DNA from 2 places in the Flavobacterium humidisoli genome. Region 1 is predicted to be linked to the other one. Evidence: riboswitches for the same ligand, from Rfam matches in the RefSeq annotation. Region 1 holds a riboswitch; the other holds the start of a gene.

Region 1 (10,379 bases):
TTTGCGATGCCACTGCAGTTGCTTCTTTTTGCTCGCTCATAAAAAAGTAGGTTCCAATTCCCAGCAAAACAACAGCTGATGCCGCAATCGATAACCACGCTACGTTACGTTTTTTAGATTGTAGTGGAATTTCATACGTTGATTTCTGTTCTTTTGCATGAGAGAAATATCCAAACATAGGTTTGTATTGCTCCAAATGCTGCGCAACATTCGGTGAAGAAAAATATTCTTTTAATTGATTTTCCTCAGCAATAGAAGTTTCTCCCTGAAAGTATTTTTCTAATATATCTTCTATTTTATTTAGTTCCATAAAGGTGTGTATTTGTCATTGATTCTCTAATTTTTTTTCTCGCTCTCGAAAGTGCCACTCGTATTGCTGTTTCGTTCATATTTACGATTTTGGCTATTTCTTCAAATTCATATTGCTCCACATCTCGTAGCTGAATTAATAATTGCATTTGTTCGGGCATCTCATTTATAATTTTTTCGACCCATTCTAAACTGTCTTGATCCTCCAGTTTTTTATCCAATTGCGGCTGCCGATCGGTAAAGTTGTTGTGAACAATTTGCAGATTGCTAGCTCTTTTAGATTTTAGCTGATCGAGACAATAATTTTTGGTCATGGTCATTGCCAATGCTTCTACGCTATTATAGCTTTGCAGATTGTCTTTTTTGTTCCATAATTTCACCATTACTTCCTGAGTTGCATCTTCTGCTTCTTCAGTGCTAGTAAGCAATCTTTTTGCCAGACGAAAAACTTTGTCTTTAAAAGGATTTATTAATTCTATAAATACAACTTGGTTCATTAATCTGATGGTTAATCGTTAGCTTATATATTCAAGACGAGACACAATTATATTTGTTACAGCAAAAAAGAAAAAAAATTATGTAAAAAAAATACTGCTTTAAGGATAAAGCTAAAACTAAAGATACTACTTTTACGTTTATTCAGAATATAGATAACCTACACGATATGAAAACAAATTTAAAGAGCATTCTTCTTCTCTTTTTATTCGCATTTTCTTTACAGTCTTGTGAAGATCAGGATGATGTTGCAGCTCCAGCAGACTTACAGATTAATAATTTTATTTGGAGAGGATTGAATGAGGTCTACTTATGGCAGGCCGATGTACCCAATCTAGCTGATGGCCGTAATTTGCAGCCAGATTTTAATCAGTTTTTAAGAGGATATTCTCATCCAGAGGATTTGTTTGAAGATTTATTGAACAAACCAGAAAGTAAATATCCAAACGGCGATGCCATTGACCGTTTCAGTTGGATTGTTGAAGATTATACTGTTTTAGAACAGGAGTTAAGCGGTGTTACCAAAAATAATGGCGTCGACTTTAGATTGAGTCGCGTAACGTCAGGATCGAATGATGTAGTAGGTTTTGTACGATATATTATTCCAAATTCTGATGCTTCTACTAAAGCAATTAAGCGTGGTGACTTATTTACGAGTGTAAATGGTGTGAAACTTACGGTTTCAAATTATCAAGAACTATTATTGAATAAGGATAGTTATACGCTAAACTTGGCGGATTATAATGGAAGCAGTTATGTTTTGAATGGAAAATCGGTTGACTTGACAAAAACTGTTTTAGAAGAAAATCCTATTTTAATCAGTAAAGTAATTCCTTCTGGAAGCCATAAAATTGGTTATTTAATGTATAATGGTTTTTATCCTGGATATGACGATAAATTAAATCAGGTTTTTGGCGAATTCAAATCGCAAGGAATAACAGACTTAGTTTTAGATCTTCGATATAATGGAGGAGGATCTGTTACATCTTCTATTAGACTTTCTAGTATGATTACAGGACAGTTTGACAATCAGATTTTTGCTAAAACGCAGTTTAATACAAAGTGGATGAAAGATATGACTGCTGATGATTTAGAAAGTTTGAATTACAGATTTGTAAATAATATTGATGGAAAAGCGCTAAATAGCTTAAACTTAAATACGGTTTATATTATTACAACAGCTAGTACAGCATCTGCCAGTGAATTGGTTGTTAATGGATTAACACCTTATATTAATGTAGTTCAGATTGGAGAAACTACGACAGGTAAGAATGTTGGTTCGTATACGATTTATGATTCAGAAACTTTGTTTACTAAAAAAGGAATTAATCCAAATCATAAATATGCAATGCAACCTTTAGTTTTTAAAATTTCAAATTCTGCAGGTTTTGGAGATTATACTCAAGGTTTGCAACCTACTTATGTGCAAAGAGAATATTTGGATACCTATGGTGTTTTAGGAGAAACGTCTGAACCTTTGCTTAATTTGGCTATTTCAAAAATTACAGGTTCTTCTGCTAGAAGAGTTCTAAACGATTCTGAACCAGAGCATCCTTATTTGACAGATTCAAAAATTATAAACGGATTAAGACACGGAATGTATTTTCAAAATCCACCAAAGAGTTTTTAAAATAATCCACGTAATAAATAGGAAAGGCTTTCATCACTGAAAGCCTTTTCCATAAAAAAACAAAAACTAATTCTAATGGTAAAAATTAATCGTTAAAGTAGAATCCGTTTGGACCTACACCAACAGTTAATTCTTTTAATAAACTTCCGCTGAAGTTATAAATATAAGCTTTGCTATCTTCTTTAAAGTTTCCGCCATCTGCAAGGAAAACACGGTTGTCTTTTACTGCAAAACCGTAAAGGTAACCAAGATCTGAAGTAGCTGTAAAAAGCGGACTAGTAGCAGCAGCTGTTGCTGATGTAGTAATTGAGTAAACAGAATTTGCAACTGTATAATATACTTTGTTGTCTTCAATATCTAAAAATCCAGCTACTCCTTGAGATTCCGGAATTTCAATTTTAGAAACAGATTTGTCAGAGATTTTTACTTTTAAAATTACACTGCTTGCTGTATAAGAAGGCTGTAAGATAAAAAGGCTTCCGTTTTCTTCTTCAATAGAATCTGAACCGTAACCAATGGTTATTGGAGCTTCTAAAGTTTTTGAAGCGATGTTATAAATAGAAAGTTTATCAGTTCCCAAAGGATCTGTGATGTATAATTTTCCGCCTTCTTCTATAATTCTATTTCCAGTTGTGTTTAATGCAATTTTAGATTCAACAACGTTTGTAGCCAAATTAATTACCGCAATGTAATCGTCTGTACTTCCTGTTTCAGCGCTGTATGAATTTGCATTTGTTACGTAAGCTTTTCCGTCTTTTATCACTCCATATCTAGGATTAACCAAGCCACTGTCAACTTTTGCAATTAATTTGAAAGTATAACGGTTTACGATGTTTATTACATTTGAACCTCCTGCAATAATATATGCTTTGTCTCCTTCGAAAAAGATATTCTGAACAAATTTTCCAAGTACATCAGATCCATTTTCGGCTTTGTAAGCATCTTTTGTAAATATGCTAAAATCATTACTAGAGAATGAAACAGTTCCTGCATCTGAGCTTCCTTCATTTAAAATGAAAAAACCATTGTCGTAAGCACCTTTTGGGGCATCGTCATCATCACTTGAACAAGAAGCGAATAACGAAATACTTAACGCTATTAAAAGTAATTTACTAAACTTCATATATTAAAATTTTAAGGTTATATACATATTGAAATTGCGACCTGGCATTGGTCTGTTTTCCAGACTTTCGTAATCTTTATTAAAAAGATTTAAAACTTGAAAACCTACTTTGAAAGAATCTAAAAATTTAAGATCATAATCGATTCCGATATTTGAAATCGTATAATCGTTAATAATTTCGTCAGGATTATTATCGGCTCTCGTGTAAACAAATCCGTTATAAAGAATTTGATAATAAGCACTTAATTTATTTCTAGAATAGGAGACAGATCCTGTAGCTTTATTAAACGGCACAAAAAACAATTGATTTTTAGTTTTTTCATCTTGCGAAACCGTATAAGCATAAGTAGCATTTGCTGCGAAACTGTTTTTGCCATAACTTTTTTTCCAAGCCAGCATAGTTTCTGTTCCGTAACTGTTTACTTTATCTTGATTCTGAGGGGTCCAAATGCCATTTGCTCCAGGAACCCATTGCAGCATGTCGGTAATTTTCATGTAGTAGAAATTCTGTGTCCAAGACCAATTTTTGAATGTAAAAACGTTGCCAATTTCCCCTTGGTAAGAGTTTTCAGGTTTTAAATTAGGATTTCCTCCTTGGTCCCAATACAAATCATTGTAGGTCGGAATTCTAAAATTTCGTGATACATTAAGTTTTAAATTGTACCAATCATTGAATTTATAAGAAGATCCGAGATTGAATAAAACAGGAGATTTATAGTTATCCGTAAACTCTTTTCTAACCCCGAGTTCGTTTTTCCAATTGTCTCCAATATCTTGTCTAACCAATAAAGAAGCAGAGCTTATTTCGCGAATATGACTTCCAAAACTGGTTCCGTAACCATTTGTTCTGCTATAATCTACAATTCCGTTAAGATGTGTAGATTTGAATACATGATAATCGACATCGAGTTTGGTAATTAAGTTTTCAGTCTTTCCGTATGTATAATTTTTTGAAGAATTATCTTCAAAGTATTGATAGTTTTCGAAAATATAGGCTGTTTTAAAATTGGTTTTAAGCTTTCCGAAACTTCCATCATATTCCAGTAAGTTTCTGTTAAAACCGTTTATGTATTTACTTTTGGTTTCAGACTCTACTATTAAAGAAGTGTTACGGTCGGTGTTTGAACTCTGGCTGTATAGTTTTAAAATATGATTTTGGTTGAATTTATATCCAGCATTAGCGCTTAAGGTAATAATGTCATATTGTCCATTCTGATTCCATCGCTGTTCGCCTCTCCAAGTATATCGATTTAAGTATTTGTAATCGTTAGTCGAGCTATTTTTTGACATTCCAATTTGAGCACTCCATTTTTTGTTAGAAATAGAAGTTTTATAATTAATTCCAATCGTGTTAAAACTGCCGTAATCTAGTCTTAAATTATTCTCAAAACGATTAAAAAATAACAAATCGTTATTTAAGTGCACCGTTCCTCCAACAGCACCGCTTCCGTAAATAACACTTCCGCCACCCGCTTTTACGCTTATCGAATTATAATCGGAACCCGAAATGGTATTAAAATCGGTGCTTCCGTTCATTTGGGAATTGATATTAATTCCGTTCCAGATTACCGCTGTCTGAGAAGAAGTCGTACCTCTAAAAGAAACCGTAGAAAGCATTCCGCGTCCGTATTCTTTAAAATATAAAGTCGAATTAAAGTTTAATAAATCGGTAAGGAGCGCTTCATTTTTATTGATTATAGAATCATTTAGTTTTAAAACAGATTGCGAAACCGAGTAGTTTTTTAAGTTTTTATCTGAAACCAATACTTCTTTTAAACTGGTAATAGAATCGCTCTGCGCCGAAATAATCTGGCACATCACAAAAGAACAAAAAGCAAGAAGTCGTTTTATAGTCATAATTTCTTCGCTCTTTTTCCCGAGAGCTCGATAATTGTTACAAAGGCAGGTCTCCTGGCTTGCGTCTTGCTGTTTACCTTCCCATCACGCAAGGCGTGACAGTGGTGATGTAGTTACAGCAAGCATTCATTTTTTTTGAACTTAGCTTACAGTTGCGGGTACAGCTCAAGTATTTACTTGATTCCCTTTTAATGTGTTTTTAAATCAAAAACACAACCTTAATTTGCTGCAAAGATAAAGTTAAAAATATTGATTATTCAAATTTCTTTTCCATTTGATAGAAAATTATAAATAATTTGCACTAAAAATCGATTTTTATAACTTCTCCGAAATCAACTTTATTATTAAAAGCTTCTTTTAATGGAAGTGAATTCTGATGACACAAAATACTTCTTATAATTCCTGCATGGGCAACAATAACAATTGGCTGATTTATTTTTGAAATTTCATTAACTAAAAAATCACCAACTCTTTCATGTAATTCTACAAAAGATTCTCCATTTGAAACTTTGATATTTACAAAATCTTCCATCCACGGATTGAGTTCTTCAGACGGAATTTCGTTCCAGCTTTTCAATTCCCAATCACCAAAATTCATTTCTTTTAAACGTTCATCTTCGCGATAAGAAATGGTTTTGATGTTATCTTGAATATGTTTTGCTAAAATAACACAGCGCTTAAGTGGGCTAGAAAATATTATTGCTTCAGAAGGAAGTTCAGAAATGATTTTGCCGAAAACTTCATCAAATGGTACTGCAATATCGACGTCTGATTGTCCGTAACAGATTCCTTTTTCGCATACTGTTTCGGTATGACGGACTAGATAAATTTCCATAAAAATAAAATACTAAGGTAAAATACTACTTCGCAAACCTGTTGTGTAGCGCCAAGACAATCTCCTGTATAACCGTCAATCCATTTCTGAAAATATCGGGCTAAAAAATATCGAGTTATAAAAACAGGGATTATGGTCAGGAGAAATCTCCAATCAAAATAAGAGAATACAAGTAACGGAATTAAACCAAAAAAGAATGAGCCAAAAACTTCTTTCCAAGTATATTGTTTTGCAATAGGTTTACTTTTGCTTGAAGCATCTTCACGTGAATATTCGTGCGTAAAAATAATACTGATTGCCGCCAGACGACTCAAAGAATGAGCAGAAATAAATAAGAGAAAAATTTTAAAAACTGCCATCGAATCATAAACTTGAAATAACAAAATAGATTCTGAAAGCAATCTGAATTTTAATAAAAAAAGCAAAACCAATCCGATTGCTCCATAAGCACCAATGGCGCTGTCTTTCATAATCATTAAGATCTTTTCTTTCGTCCAGCCTCCGCCAAAACCATCACAAACATCGGCAAATCCGTCTTCGTGAAAGGCTCCGGTTGTTAATATAGAAGTAATAATTGCCAATATAACAGCTGTTTCTGTATAAAGAAATTGAGCAAATAGAGAATAAGCTATAAAAGAAATACTCCCAACAATCCAACCAATAAATGGGAAATATCTTGTGGCTTTATTTAGATAATCTGGATGATGAGTAATGTTTTTTGGACACGGAATTCTAGTGTAGAACATTAAACAGGTGAAGAAAATATGTAGTTCTTTTTTCATTTAGAGTGGGTTTTCATTTAGTATGTCATTTCAACGAAGTAGAAATCTTCGCAAGTAATTCCATTCTAAAAGAGGCTTAACTTTGTGGAGCTTCTAACGGAGATTTCTCCTTCGTCGAAATGACAAAAATGAGAATAAATCATAATGAAACATAATTATTTTTAGAAATTAAAATAATTACTATTTCCTACTTATCCCCGCGCTTTCAAAACTAGCCATTTCATTTAAAAAAGCTTCAGCCGATTTTAAAATAGGGAAAGCGACAGCACATCCAGTTCCTTCTCCCAGACGTAAATCGAGATTTAAAATAGGTTTTGCTTCTAAGTAATTTAGTAATTCTGAATGTGCTTTTTCAGCAGAGCAATGGCAAAAAACAGCATTTTGTTTGATGTTTGGATTTATTTTAAAAGCAATTAAATACGCAACAGTGCAAATAAAACCGTCAACCAAGATTAGCATTTTATTTTCAAAAGCAGTCAGCATTCCGCCAGCCATCTGAAGAATCTCAAAACCGCCGAAATAGGAAAGCTGTGACATTAATTCGGCTTGACCGGAATAATTGTCTAATGCTTTTTTGAGTAGATTTTGTTTTTGAAGCAGTTTTTCGTTTTCAACTCCAGTTCCTTTTCCGATACATTCTTGAATAGGAAAACCGGTTAAAAGACTCATTAAAATAGAAGCGGTTGATGTGTTTCCAATTCCCATTTCACCAAAACCAATACAGTTTGAACCCGATTTTGCAATATTTTCGACAATCGATTTTCCTTTTTCAAAACACAATTGGACTTCAGATTCACTCATTGCGGGAACATGCAGAAAAGACTGTGTTCCTTTTGCAATTTTTGCATCGATTAATTTTGCATTGGTTGGAAAATCATAATTAACGCCCGAATCTACAATTGACAATTCGATATTATTCTGATTGCAAAAAACATTTATAGCGGCACCGCCATCCAGAAAATTATTGACCATTTGTCGTGTAACATCTTGCGGATAATCACTTACGCCATGATTTGCAATTCCGTGGTCTCCTGCAAAAACGACAATATTTGGTTTTGTAATTTTTGGATTTAAAGTTTCAAAAACCGTTGCCATTTGAAAGGCTAAAGATTCTAACGTTCCTAAAGAACCAACAGGTTTTGTTTTTGAATCTATTTTTTCTTGTAAAAGAGTATTGAAATCGGATTTGTTTTGTATTTCGTTTTCTGATTTCCAATCAAAATCTGGAACATTTATTTGATGAATTTCTTTGATTTCAGTACAGATAGGCGCTTCCGATTTTTGTTTCCAATGCAATTGTTGCAGCATGGGCTGATTGTTGTAATTGGTGGCTGGTTTTCCGATGCAGAAATATCCCAGAGGTTCTATATTTTCGGGTAAATCAAGGATTTTTTTAAACTGATAATAATTGAGAATCGAGACCCAACCCATTCCGTAACCTTGCTCTGTCAGCGAAAGCCAAATGTTTTGCGCAGCACAAACCGAACTGAATTTTACGGCTTCATTACTGCCAATTGTTCCAATTGTAAACTGATTGAGAACCGAACGGTCATAAGCAATAACAAGCCCGATTGGCGCTTCTTCGATTGCTTCGAGTTTTAGTGATCTGTATAGTTCTTTCTGTTCAGGATTGTCGGTTAGTTCTTCGGCTTTTTTATTGTAATCTAAAAAGAGTTTTTTAATAGACGTTTTAACCTCTTCTGACTTAATCAGAAAATATCTAGTAGCATCGGTCAATCCGACAGAAGGCGCCCAATGCCCAGCTTGTAAAGCTTTCTGGATTACTTCGTCTGGAACTTCATCGGTTGTAAAATGTCGTGTGTCTCGTCTGGATTTTAATATATTGTCTAAATTACTCATGTTATAAAATTACAATTTTTAAATTCCAAATTCCAAGCGTTAAGCACCAAAAAAGAAAATTCCAAATTCCAAAACTTGGCTAAGCTTTGGAATTTAGAATTTAAAACTTTGAATTTAGTTCCGATTTATTGGAATTTGGAATTTCTAAGTTGGCATTTTTTACTTGATTTTAACTGGAATTCCAGAAACCATGAGCACAACTTGATCAGAATTAGCGGCGAGAAATTGATTCATCCAGCCTTGAAGTTCAACAAATTTCCTCCCTATGTGAGTTTCTGCATGAACGCCCATTCCGATTTCGTTTGTTACAATAATGATATTGGCATTTTCATGTTTGGCAATGGCCAGAAATTCTTTTTTAGCTTCTTCTAAACTTAGCTCCACATCATTTTTAGTGTCGATAAAAAAATTAGTCAGCCAAAGCGTTACACAATCAATTAAGGCCGTTTTTCCAGAGAAATCAATTTCACTTAAGTATTTTTCTTTTTCAATATTAGTCCAATGTTCGTCTCTTTCCTGCTGATGACGATCAATTCGGTTTTGAAAATCTGCATCCCACTTTCGAGCAGTTGCTACATATAAAGGAGAGTCGGAAAGTTCTAAAGCTAGTTTCTGAGCATACCCGCTTTTTCCGGAACGCTCGCCGCCAGTTATTAAGTAAATCATTTTTATTGGTATAAGTTATGAGTTTTGTTTGGCAATTTATAAATTTAATCGCGAGCTATTCATTCATAACTCATAATTTATAACTCTTAATAAGGGCAATGTCGACAGTTGTTTCCGCAGCAAGTACCTCTTTTTAAGTGAAACCAAGCTTTAAAAACGTAATTGCCATTTTCGATATAATAGTCTATTCCTTCAATTAAATTGTCATTTTTTGGCAGTAGCATAGCCTTATTATTAAGAGCCTTTTTTGGAGTTACGGTTTCGACATAAGCATCAATTTTATCCTCGCAGGCTTCCTTAAAGCACACAGGACAAAGGCAATCGCCTGCGTCGGAAAGATTGAAAATAGGCGGATAATTATTACACCAGCACTTATTTTCGGGTGAAGTGTCTCCGCATGAAAAAGCGGTTTCACAACTGGAGCAGATTTTTGTTTTTGGTACATTCATCAAATAAAAGGCTATTTGTTTAAATTTGTACGAATAAAGGTAAACAAAAAAAATAGAAATTAATTTACCTTTGTGGCTACACAAAACATAAAATATGAAATATTTTTTCCATAAATTACCAGTCGTTTTTGTACTACTTATCCTAATCGGGTGTAAAAAGAATGAAGCGCAAGATGTTGTAAAATCTACTACTGCCAAAGAAAGTATCGAATTTGCTTCTGGACTTTCGATTGTGAAAAACGAAGGCTATTCAATTGTAAATGTGAGCAATCCGTGGCCAAATGCTAAGACGAAATTTACTTACATTTTAAAAGAAAAAGACGTACAAATTCCAGATAGTTTAAATAAATATATTGCTATAAAAGTTCCTCTA
Region 2 (10,379 bases), 2.0 Mb from region 1:
CAAGAACCATTCTGCAATTCGCGAGTAGAAGCTCCAACACCAGAATAATTATAACCTTCATCTACAGGATCTTTAACCCAGTATGACCAATATCCTACCATCCATCCTGACTGCCAGTGATCATCGGCATCAATGCCCGTATAAGAATCAAAATCGTATTCGCTAGTATTAATAAGACCATCGAAAGGATAATATGGATACATTTTATTTCCATCTTTATAAAGTCCGTTTGTGCCCGTTCCGTTCAAATCGAAACCAAATCCGCCAATTGCAGATCCATACTGAGTACCTTGTCTGAGTAAAGCAAAGAAACGTGGATCAGCTTTTGCAATAGCTTTAATCATGTCTTCTCCTGTTGCAGTTCCGTCCCATTTAAAACCCCAAACTAAGGCATCAGAAGTTTTACCGTCATTCCACTGCACCACAAATGCAGCCTGATTAACTCCACTTCCAACCCAAAATTGAATATCTGAAAAAGTGGTCGAATTGGCGCTTTTTGCCGTTACTTGCTTTTGCGTTACTGTTTTTGATTTAACATCATTTCTAGGAACGCCTTGAATTGTTATTTGCGCATTGGTTAGAAATGCAAAAAATAACAGGATTACTATAAAGTAATTTTTCCTCATAATTTATTAATTTTTAAATGTTGTGTTAATTAAGATGTAAATCGTAAGCGCCTGAAACTTCTGTAGAAACTTCTCCAAGCCAGCCTGCTTCCTGATTAATTGCCGTGTAAACTTTTACGAAATCAATTCCTGGAAGTTTGACATATTTTCCGTTTTTATCTACTGCCCAAGAAATGTCAATATTTGAAGCTTCATCGTTATTGGGTGCATTATCAGCGTAACCAAATTCAAAAGATTTGCCGACCCAATACGAACCTTCACCACTTTGATCGTAGAAATTATCTGCTATTTTGGTTCCTTTCAAAGTATAAGAAGCATCGGCAATCCAAAGCGGATAATAACTTTGGTTATGAAATACGTTTTGTACTTTATAACCCGATTGCCCAGCATTGTCCTGCCATTTAATATATTCTGTATCAAATTGCCAAAATTCATTTCCTGTCATAGGTTCCTTATTAACATCTGGTTTAAAATAAGTGATCTCGTAGTTTTTTATTGTAGTGCTTTTAAAGTATTCGCTTCCAGCAATTTCATACCATTCGTCGTCATCTGGTTTGCCGTTTTTATTTTTGTCATAAGCCACCATAATAATACCTGGCTCGCAAGATCCTGCGCGTGCTTCATTGGCTTCATTTCCCCAAAAAGCATTTCCTAAAATCTTAAAATCACGACCATCCCTATTCGGAATAGTATGATCGAAACCAAAAACTACATAACCGCCAAAACCGCCAAGCGAAATCATAGACGTATTTGAACCAACAATTGCTTTTTTCGCAGCAGCAATAATGTTGGCCTCTGTATTTCCCGTTACATATTGCGGAATTTCATTAGTAAACTGACCAACTGCAGGACGAAAATCAAGCACATTAGAAATATATCTGCTGTAAGTTCCAGTTTCTTTTATCACATTAATTGAAGAAGTGTAAATTTTTGATTCTCCATTAATTTCTACTTTTAAAGTCAGCGGATAATTTTTTTGAAAAGGGCTAATAAAATCTAAATCTGCATTTTCTGAAATAATAGAATCATTGATACTCCAAGTCAATTTTGCAGTAATTGGAAGAGCTGTTGCAATATTCAGCACTTTAAAGCGGTCAATTGTATACGATTCTTTCAGAATTTCTGCAGGAAGCAAATCTTCTTCATTGTCTTTATCGCAGGCAACAAATCCCAAAAAGAGAATTGAAAACAAAGCGATTTTGAAAAGTTTTTTGTTCAACATTTTTTAATTTTTAGTTATAAAAGCAATATGAGCGGGAATATTTCCAGCGGTTGTTTTCCATTTTAATTTTCCATCGGGCGTAAAACAGTAGATATAACCCGTTACTACATAGTTTTGAGCGTCGGTAATGTAGATTTCTTTGGTTTCTGGATTGACTTGAAGACCATACGGAATCATGATTTGCTTGTCGGTTCCGTCTGTAATAATTTGGTTTGTAATTACTTTTTTAGTTTTGGTATCTAAAATTCCGTAACTCACTTTATTTGTTCCCGTTAGATAACTCCAAGAAACACTATAGTAATACAATAAATCGTTAACGAGACAAGTTCCAGAAACCGGGATATCGAGTTGCATTTTCTTTTCATCTGTCTGCGTATCAATAATAAAAAGATTGGACGGTGTGTTGTAATAATCGCCTCGCGAACTCACATAAATATCGCCGCGACTGTCAATCTGCATGCTGTATAAATTGATTCCAACATCGATTTTTTTAATCTCTGTAAACGTTTCCAGATCAATTACAGAAACCGTTCTGTCATAATTTGGAACTCTATAACCGCCAGAATTGGCCACATACAATTTTCCGTTATGAACGACCATTTGTTCGGGCTGATAACCAACCGTTACTTTTCTTTTTATTTCTAATGAAGTGGTGTCAATTTCAGCCACAAAACCAATTTCGGCATTCGGATTTATGGCAACAGGCCCAGAGTACGAACTCACATACGCTTTGCCCTTATAAAAAGCAACATAACGGCAATTTGGAATGTCTATTTTTTTGATGCGTTTTGCCGTCCATTTTTCTAAAACTTCCACTTTGTTAGAACAATTAATGACCGCATAAACTTTATTTCCGTAGATTTTAATGTCATTTCCAACATCTCCCAATTCTTTTACAACCGAAGGATTTCGTTCTGAATATACATCTGTAGTGTAATTTCCTGTTCTGTAGTTAAAAACATCCAAACTCGCACGGTTCATTCCCATATTTCCTTCGTTTAGAAGATAAAAGCCTTCAATATTGCCATCGCTTCTTGGCGCAGCAACACTCACATCCGAAGAAAGAAATATGGTTTCGTCTTCTCTGCAGGAAACTAAAAAAACGGCAATACTTAAACTGAATACTATTTTTAAAATGCTCTTTTTCATAACTCAAAACTGATTATAAACTTGAATGTTCTTCCTGGCATCGGATAATTGTAAATCACTTCATACTGCTGGTTGAAAGCATTGTTGACTTCTATCGTTCCGTTCAATTTGTAATTCTTGAATGTGAAAGATTTTTGAACCGCCAAATCGTGTGTATACCAAGGCTGAACTTCATTTACTTTAATGTTATTGACATTTCCGTTGTAGCGTTTTCCGACATAAATAAAACTGTAATTAAAATTCCAAGATTCATAACCAGCATTCAAAATTCCAGATCCGCTGTGCCAAGGCGTATACGGAATTTGATCTCCATAAGAAGACATCTCTAAACCAACAAACTTTGTAAAATCCTGACTTTGAGAATACGTATAAGTCAAGTTTGCAGTTAGATTTACTTTCTCAATATGAGTTACCATATTCAGCACCGTTTCGATTCCTTTTCCTTTTACCTGCCCGATATTGGTCATCATCCAACGGAACAGATTTCCTGTTGGAGCAGCAATAATTTTATCTTTTGTATTGGTATAATAAGCATCTGCCTGAAAAGAAAATTTATCAAAAAAGCTTTCCCTTACGGGGAAATTATACGTAAAACCAACATCGTACTGATTCATATATTCTGGCCTCAAAGTGCTCGAACCTATCATTGTATAATACAGATCATTGAAAGTTGGCATTCTGAAAATTCGTTTAGCGAAAGCTCTTAAATTGAAATCGTATTTCTTAAACGGCGTATAACCTAGAAATATAGCGGGAGTAAATTCGGTTTTGTTGGGTGCTTTGGCATTGTACTTCACTTCTTCGATAACGCGAGTTGCGAGTACATTTCCTAAAATTTTAAAACCTTCATATCGATAAGAAGTCGCAAGAGAAACTAGTGCAGTATAACGGTGCGGAAAAGAAAATTGTGTCTGAATGCCTCTTCTAGTTGCATTTAGCTTATTGTATTGAAAATCGGTTGATAGCGAAACATCCCAAGTGGGTAAAATGCTGTACATATTGACCGCAGAAAAATAGGCTTCTTGCTGATAATAGCTATCATTAGATTGCACGCCTTCCGTTACCGTTTCTCCTAAAACATTGGTAGTATCTCGTGCAATATAATGGGTGTAATCATAAGCAAATTTGCCTTTTAGCTGAAATTTATACTTTTCAGAAACGTCTTTCATTAAGGAAGCTTGAGAGAAAAAATTCTTGTCAAATTGACGAAAACCATCTCGAAACTTATTTTCTACAATGGCACCAGGAGCGCCTCTTTCAGAATCGTAATAATACACTTTGGCGTCCCAAGTTCCTTTATTTATTTTTCCGAACAAACCCGATTCAAATCGAAAGGCTTCAATATCGCTGTTCCATCGCGTTGCTGTGGTATCGTATGCAATGCTACCGTCTTGATTTTTTCTTTTATACCTAAATTTATACTGCCCGTTTGATTTGATGTATTCTGAGCTTACACTCAAGCTGACTTTATCGCTCAGTTTTTGTTCCCATCTAAAAGAAGGATCATGATAATCAATAGACATTGTTTTGTAACGAACCAGAAGATTTGTTTTCTTATTGCCCGAAAAAGCAGGTCGTTTGGTTCGCAAATAAATCGCAGAAGCAGAAGCAAAATCTTTAGCCGACTGAAAAATTTCACTTTTCTGACCGTTATACATCGTCAAAGATTCCATGTCGTCAAGCGAATATTTTCCTAGATTGGTTACGCCATTTTGCGCATTTCCAAGCTGAATTCCGTCGTAAAAAACACCAACATGATGCGTTCCCATATTACGAACGTCAACCGTTTTAAGTCCGCCAACTCCGCCATAATCTTTAATTTGGGTTCCTGCAAAATAACGAAGCGCATCTGCGACATTGTGAGTCGCCAAATTCTCGAGCAGAACGCCCAAAAGACTTTGTACGGGAATCACTTCCTGATATGGTTTTCCTTTTAAAACCACTTCTTTTAAAACCCGTGAACTATCAGTCACTGCTTGAGAATGAAGCAAAAAAGGAACAAGTACTAAAAAAATAGAAAATAAAGTTTTCTTCAAATTATACATCACGATTTTATTAAATAAACTTTACGTGATGCAGTAATTATAAAAACATAGAAATAGGCCAACTATCCTAAATAGCAGGTCATTATCTTGTCATCAACTTCATACCACGAAAGTTTTAAACTATGTGATCGTGGCAGGTCTCCTGACTTATTCCATCTTTAAACGGCCTTCTCATCCGAAACAACGAACAATGGCATTAGTAATGTTTAAAGACTCAAATAGAACTTACAGTAGCGGGTCTGTTCAGGATTTGCACCTGATTCCCTTTTAACTGTTTTTTCTGAATTGAAAAAACAGACCAAAATCAGCCACAAAGATATAACTCAGGTATGGTGTCTGCAAGTTACCTGTCTGTTTTTTAATTTTTAATCATGATTTACTATTTGGCGAAAAAGCAGCAACTCTCCATTACTGCCTTTTTTCCAGACATTTATGCTTTTTCCTTTTACATTACCACTGTTTTCTCCATCGCGCCAATCAACGCTGTAGAAACCAAATTCTACAATGGCTTTTTGTGCATAAATAATATTTGAAGTTTCAATCGAAATTTGTTCGATATGTAGTGTGCCAGGTTTTTCATGCGCTGTAAAATAATCCGTAATTTCTTTTTCACCCGAAAGAATCGGAGTATAATATGTTAAATACATCGCATCTGGCATAAACATTTTGGCATGCTCTGCTCCTTGCCTATTCTGAACCATCTCTTTAATGGCTTTATTTCTTTCTTTTACCTCCAAAGTTAATTTGTCAGTCGGCATATATTTTTTAGTCTTTGGAATTTCAATATCGTTTATATCTGGAATATTTTTATCATCAAAATAACTTGAAGAACCCCAGATTTCTGCAGCAATTGTTGGAGGGACACTTTTTTTTGAAGGCTTTTTCCATAAAACGGAATATTTTCCAATATAAGAAAACGCTTTCTGCTCATTTAGATTTAAATCTTCCTTAAAAGTTCCAATTTCTAAAACATAGTTTCCAAAATCCTGTAACTCTAAAATTGTTTTTTGATATGAAGTAACTTTTGCCTGTTTCAACCATTGTTTGTAAAAGTCCCTAATCGCTTTTCTGCCCACTCGCTGTCTGCTATGCTCGGGCATAAATAGGGTTTGATCTGTATAAGCTTTTGCTAAATCGTCTTGATTTCCTTTTGTAAAAGCAATTGCAAACGAGACATTATAATCTTCAATCTGCTTTTTAATACTCGAATTTGTGCTGTTTTCCTGAGCAAAACCAACGGATGCAAAAAGGAAAAAGATAAAACTTAACCTGTTCATACCAGAAATATTTTATTGAACAATAAATATACAAAATATTAATATTCAATATTTTACAATAAAAAAAATATAAAAACAGGATTTTAAATCAATCGTTGAGAATATTTTTCATTCCATTATATAAGAAAGAATCTTAAAAACTTCACGAGAATATAGAGATAATTCAGTTGCAGCAGAAAACACTTAAATTTTGCTTACAAAGAAGTTAATTTTTCGACAAATAATTCATAACAAGACAATATTTGGTTTCATAAAATGTTTATATATAAAAGATTATGATGCATCTAATTTTTTAAATCAATACCACTCAAGATTAATAGTATAAAAACATGAAAAAAATATTTTTGATAATTGCCTTTGCTTCCTTTTCATTGCACAGTTTTGCTCAGGAACTTGATAATAAATTCAAATCGATTCCAGCAAAAAAATCTCCTGTAAAAGAAGTTATCCCTCCAAAAGAAGAAGCTCCAAAAGAAAACCCGCCAGCGCCTATTGAGAAACCTGCACCGCTTCAGGTTAATCCTGACGAGTTATTTAAAAACACTAATCTTTATAAGCCAGAAGCAAATGTTGAAGGAATATTTTATAGAAGAAATCAGTTTTTAGGTAATTTCAATACAACAGCCGTTACTTCGACCATTATGTATCGTGATGCTGCTTTTGTAGACGGCGATAAAGTAAAAGTATATTTAAATGATCAAGTAATTGAGCCTGAAGTTTTCTTAAATGGCGATTTTAAAAGTGTTAAGATCAACTTAGTAAAAGGAATCAACAAAATTGACATTGAGGCTTTAAACGAAGGTTTTGCTTCTCCAAATACAGCCGAATTTAAAGTTTATGACGATAAAGGCCAAGTTATTTCGTCAAGCGAATGGAATGTTGGTACGGGATACAAAGCTGTTATTGTATTAGTTAAAGAATAAAACTTTCTAACAAAAATCGTTTGAAATCATAAAAAACATTTAAAACTGCTGGTTTCAGCAGTTTTTTTGTTGCATATGTGTAGTTAACTACGTAGTTTTGTACAGATATTTAATTTACCATACAAATGCAAATTCAGCCTATACAAAATAAGTACGAAAATGAAATCGTAGATTTGATTTTACACATTCAGCAAAAAGAATTTAATGTTCCTGTCACTTTAGAAGATCAGCCTGATTTATTGGACATTGAGAACTTTTACTATAAACCAGGCGGGATTTTTCTGGGTGCTTTTATAGACGAGAAATTGGTTGGCACAATTGCTTTGGTAAAATTCAATTCTGAAGCTGGAGCCATCAGAAAAATGTTCGTGAAGAAAGAATATAGAGGTAAAGAATTCCAAATCGCTCAACAATTATTAGAGCAACTAATTGCGTACAGCAAAGAAAAAGGAATTAAAGACTTATATTTAGGAACGGTTTCTTTATTGCAGGCGGCTTTGCGTTTTTACGAAAAGAATAATTTTGTAACGATCGAAAAAGAAGCGCTTCCAACTGATTTTCCTTTAATGAAACCCGATAATGTTTTTTGTCATTTAAAACTAAATCAATAAAAATGAATATAATTGACGAGATTGGAATATTGGCCATATCAACGCGGTTGCAGCGTCTGAGCGAACAGTTGCGCAAAGACGGTGCCTTAATTTATAAGTCTTTCGATATTGATTTTGAACCGAAATGGTTTCCTGTAATTTATACGCTGCACATTAAAGAAATGCTTAGTGTTGTAGAAATTGCCAACGAAATTGGCTATAGCCATCCGTCAACTATAAGTTTATTAAAGGAATTAGAAAAACAAAAACTTATCAGTTCTAAAAAAGACAAATTAGACGAACGCAAGAGATTAATTGTGCTTACACCCAAAGGAAAAGAACTGGTCGTAAAAATGCAACCTGTTTGGACAGTGATGAAAAATGCTTTAAACGAAATCACCGATAATCAGAATAATCTTTTGAGAGCTATTGAAGAAACGGAGCAAAAACTGGCTACACAAGGATTTTTTCAGAGAATTTCAGAACTCAAAAGCTGATTTATTCTTTACCTGTAATCTTTTTTCTGTGATTATGCCCCCATTTTGCCAAAGAATCAATTACCTCTTTTAAAGTATGCCCATATTCTGTTAACTGATATTCAACTGTTATGGGCTGGGTATTCAAAACGGTTCTTGTAACCAATTGATTTTCCTCCAGGTTTTTTAATTCTCTGCTTAACATTTTTCCCGAAATACCTTCTACTTCCCGCAATAAATCGGTAAATCTTAAGGTATTAAAGCACAGTGATGCAATTATAGAAATTTTCCATCTTCCGTTTAAGATATACATAGCATCATGCACCGCCATAATGTGCTGCGTGCATTTTTTAGGATCGTGGTCTAGTTGTTTTAGCATGTTCTATTGTAAGTTACCTCGATGTTACAGTTACTTTTGGTAATCGGATGACAAAAATACACTTAAAGTGTTTACATTTGAAAACAATTTTAATTAATAAAGAAAAATGGCCTTAATAGATGCACTAAAGTGGCGTTATGCTACAAAAAAAATGAACGGACAAGCTGTTCCGCAAGAAAAAGTAGATTATATTCTTGAAGCTGCAAAGCTTGCTCCATCTTCTTCTGGATTACAGCCTTACAAGATTTTTGTGATCACAAACAAAGAATTAAAAGACAAACTTAGAGCGGTAAGTTTTGACCAAAGCCAAGTTACAGATGCTTCTCACGTTTTGGTATGGGCTGCTTGGGACGGTTATAGTTTAGAAAAAATTTCTGCTGTTTTTGACAGAACAATTGCAGAAAGAGGAATTCCTGCTGATGCAATGGATGAATACAAACAAAGACTTTGGGGAATGTACGAGCCACTTGGACAAGAATGGCACGCTAACCACGCCGCCAAACAAGCTTACATTTCGTTTGGTGTAGCAATCGCTGCAGCTGCAGAACAGCAAGTAGATGCAACTCCAATGGAAGGTTTTATTCCTGCTGAAGTTGACAGCCTTTTAGGTCTAAACGAACTTGGACTAAAGAGTGTTTTAGTTTTACCTCTAGGATATAGAGATCATGAAAATGATTGGTTGGTAAACATGAAAAAAGTAAGAACTCCACAAGAAGATTTTATAACAGAAATCAAGTAAAAAATTATTTTTTGCTTAAATGAAAATGCTTTTGAAATGGTGCAGCAGCTCTTTTTCAGAAGCATTTTTCGTTTAATTATTTCATTTTCAAATCAAAACAAAATTCAATTTAAGGAATCAGAAAAATTGATTTTTAGAACTTATGTTAATTTTATTATTTGTATAAAAATAGGGACGCATTACGGATAATTAAATAATATTGTATAGCTAATTTTGCTTTATCCAAAACGATTCATTTAATTAAATCCTAAAAACCTATGTCTGATTTCTTAACGCAATTTGGGGAGGACCTAAAAAAGAATGTCCCAGGTTTCATCGCAGTATCTGTTGCTGAAATCGCAAGCGGTATGTCATACTATTCACACTCTGCACTTGCAGATTTTGACCCAGAATTGGCATCTGCATACAACCTTGAAGTAGTAAAAGCCAAAATGAATGCTATTAAAGCATTGAATTTAAATGGTCAGGTTATCGATAATATTATGATTACGCTAAGTTCTCAAATTCACATTATCGACGTTTCTGATAATCAAGATTACTTTATTTACCTGGCTGTAGACTCTACAAAAGCCAATTTAGGTATGACAAAATCTATCCTTAATAAGTATAAAAAAGAAATCGCAGCTAAATTATAACAAAGTTTTGCCCCTTGATAAAAAGGAATAGTCGCTTGAGAGTATTCCTTTTTGTTTTTTTAGCATGTTTTAAAAGATTTCGCTCCTCTCTTTTATACTATTTCTTCCTATAATCCGCCGGAGCTCTGCTATATTGATAAAAGTCCCAGCAGGATAAAATGTTTCTACACAATCTTATTCAAAAAACGCAAAAAAACATTTTATTTTTTATTCCAATTTGCTCTTCATTTCTTGAAAATATTTTATATTTCGAAACCTAAATGAGGAATTGTATAAATGGAATTACGCACTTATTTTGAAAAATATTCTGATGAAGCA

The links. A riboswitch is a leader RNA that binds a small molecule or an ion and turns the genes downstream of it on or off. The one in region 1 is predicted to bind cobalamin.
Region 2: it holds a riboswitch for cobalamin, as region 1 does, so the genes downstream of both, M0M44_RS15850 (TonB-dependent receptor) here and M0M44_RS00475 (TonB-dependent receptor plug domain-containing protein) in region 1, are expected to answer to the same signal.

The regions. Positions count from the first base shown of each region.
Region 1 covers NZ_CP096829.1:86,122-96,500, reverse strand. The annotation lists gene M0M44_RS00495 (hypothetical protein) at 1-310, opposite strand, end outside; gene M0M44_RS00490 (RNA polymerase sigma factor) at 297-806, opposite strand; gene M0M44_RS00485 (S41 family peptidase) at 974-2,434, shown strand; gene M0M44_RS00480 (YncE family protein) at 2,520-3,557, opposite strand; gene M0M44_RS00475 (TonB-dependent receptor plug domain-containing protein) at 3,561-5,414, opposite strand; cobalamin riboswitch at 5,442-5,650, opposite strand; gene cobC (alpha-ribazole phosphatase) at 5,716-6,249, opposite strand; gene M0M44_RS00465 (adenosylcobinamide-GDP ribazoletransferase) at 6,234-7,031, opposite strand; gene cobT (nicotinate-nucleotide--dimethylbenzimidazole phosphoribosyltransferase) at 7,212-8,891, opposite strand; gene cobU (bifunctional adenosylcobinamide kinase/adenosylcobinamide-phosphate guanylyltransferase) at 9,051-9,557, opposite strand; gene M0M44_RS00450 (C1orf53 family protein) at 9,644-10,006, opposite strand; gene M0M44_RS00445 (ABC transporter substrate-binding protein) at 10,101-10,379, shown strand, end outside.
Region 2 covers NZ_CP096829.1:3,684,838-3,695,216, reverse strand. The annotation lists gene M0M44_RS15865 (DUF5074 domain-containing protein) at 1-626, opposite strand, end outside; gene M0M44_RS15860 (cell surface protein) at 652-1,848, opposite strand; gene M0M44_RS15855 (YncE family protein) at 1,852-2,997, opposite strand; gene M0M44_RS15850 (TonB-dependent receptor) at 2,994-5,042, opposite strand; cobalamin riboswitch at 5,158-5,360, opposite strand; gene M0M44_RS15845 (YybH family protein) at 5,408-6,319, opposite strand; gene M0M44_RS15840 (hypothetical protein) at 6,649-7,242, shown strand; gene M0M44_RS15835 (GNAT family N-acetyltransferase) at 7,368-7,853, shown strand; gene M0M44_RS15830 (MarR family winged helix-turn-helix transcriptional regulator) at 7,856-8,329, shown strand; gene M0M44_RS15825 (winged helix-turn-helix transcriptional regulator) at 8,331-8,687, opposite strand; gene M0M44_RS15820 (nitroreductase family protein) at 8,794-9,426, shown strand; gene M0M44_RS15815 (hypothetical protein) at 9,684-10,061, shown strand; partial or broken gene M0M44_RS15810 (transposase) at 10,338-10,379, shown strand, end outside.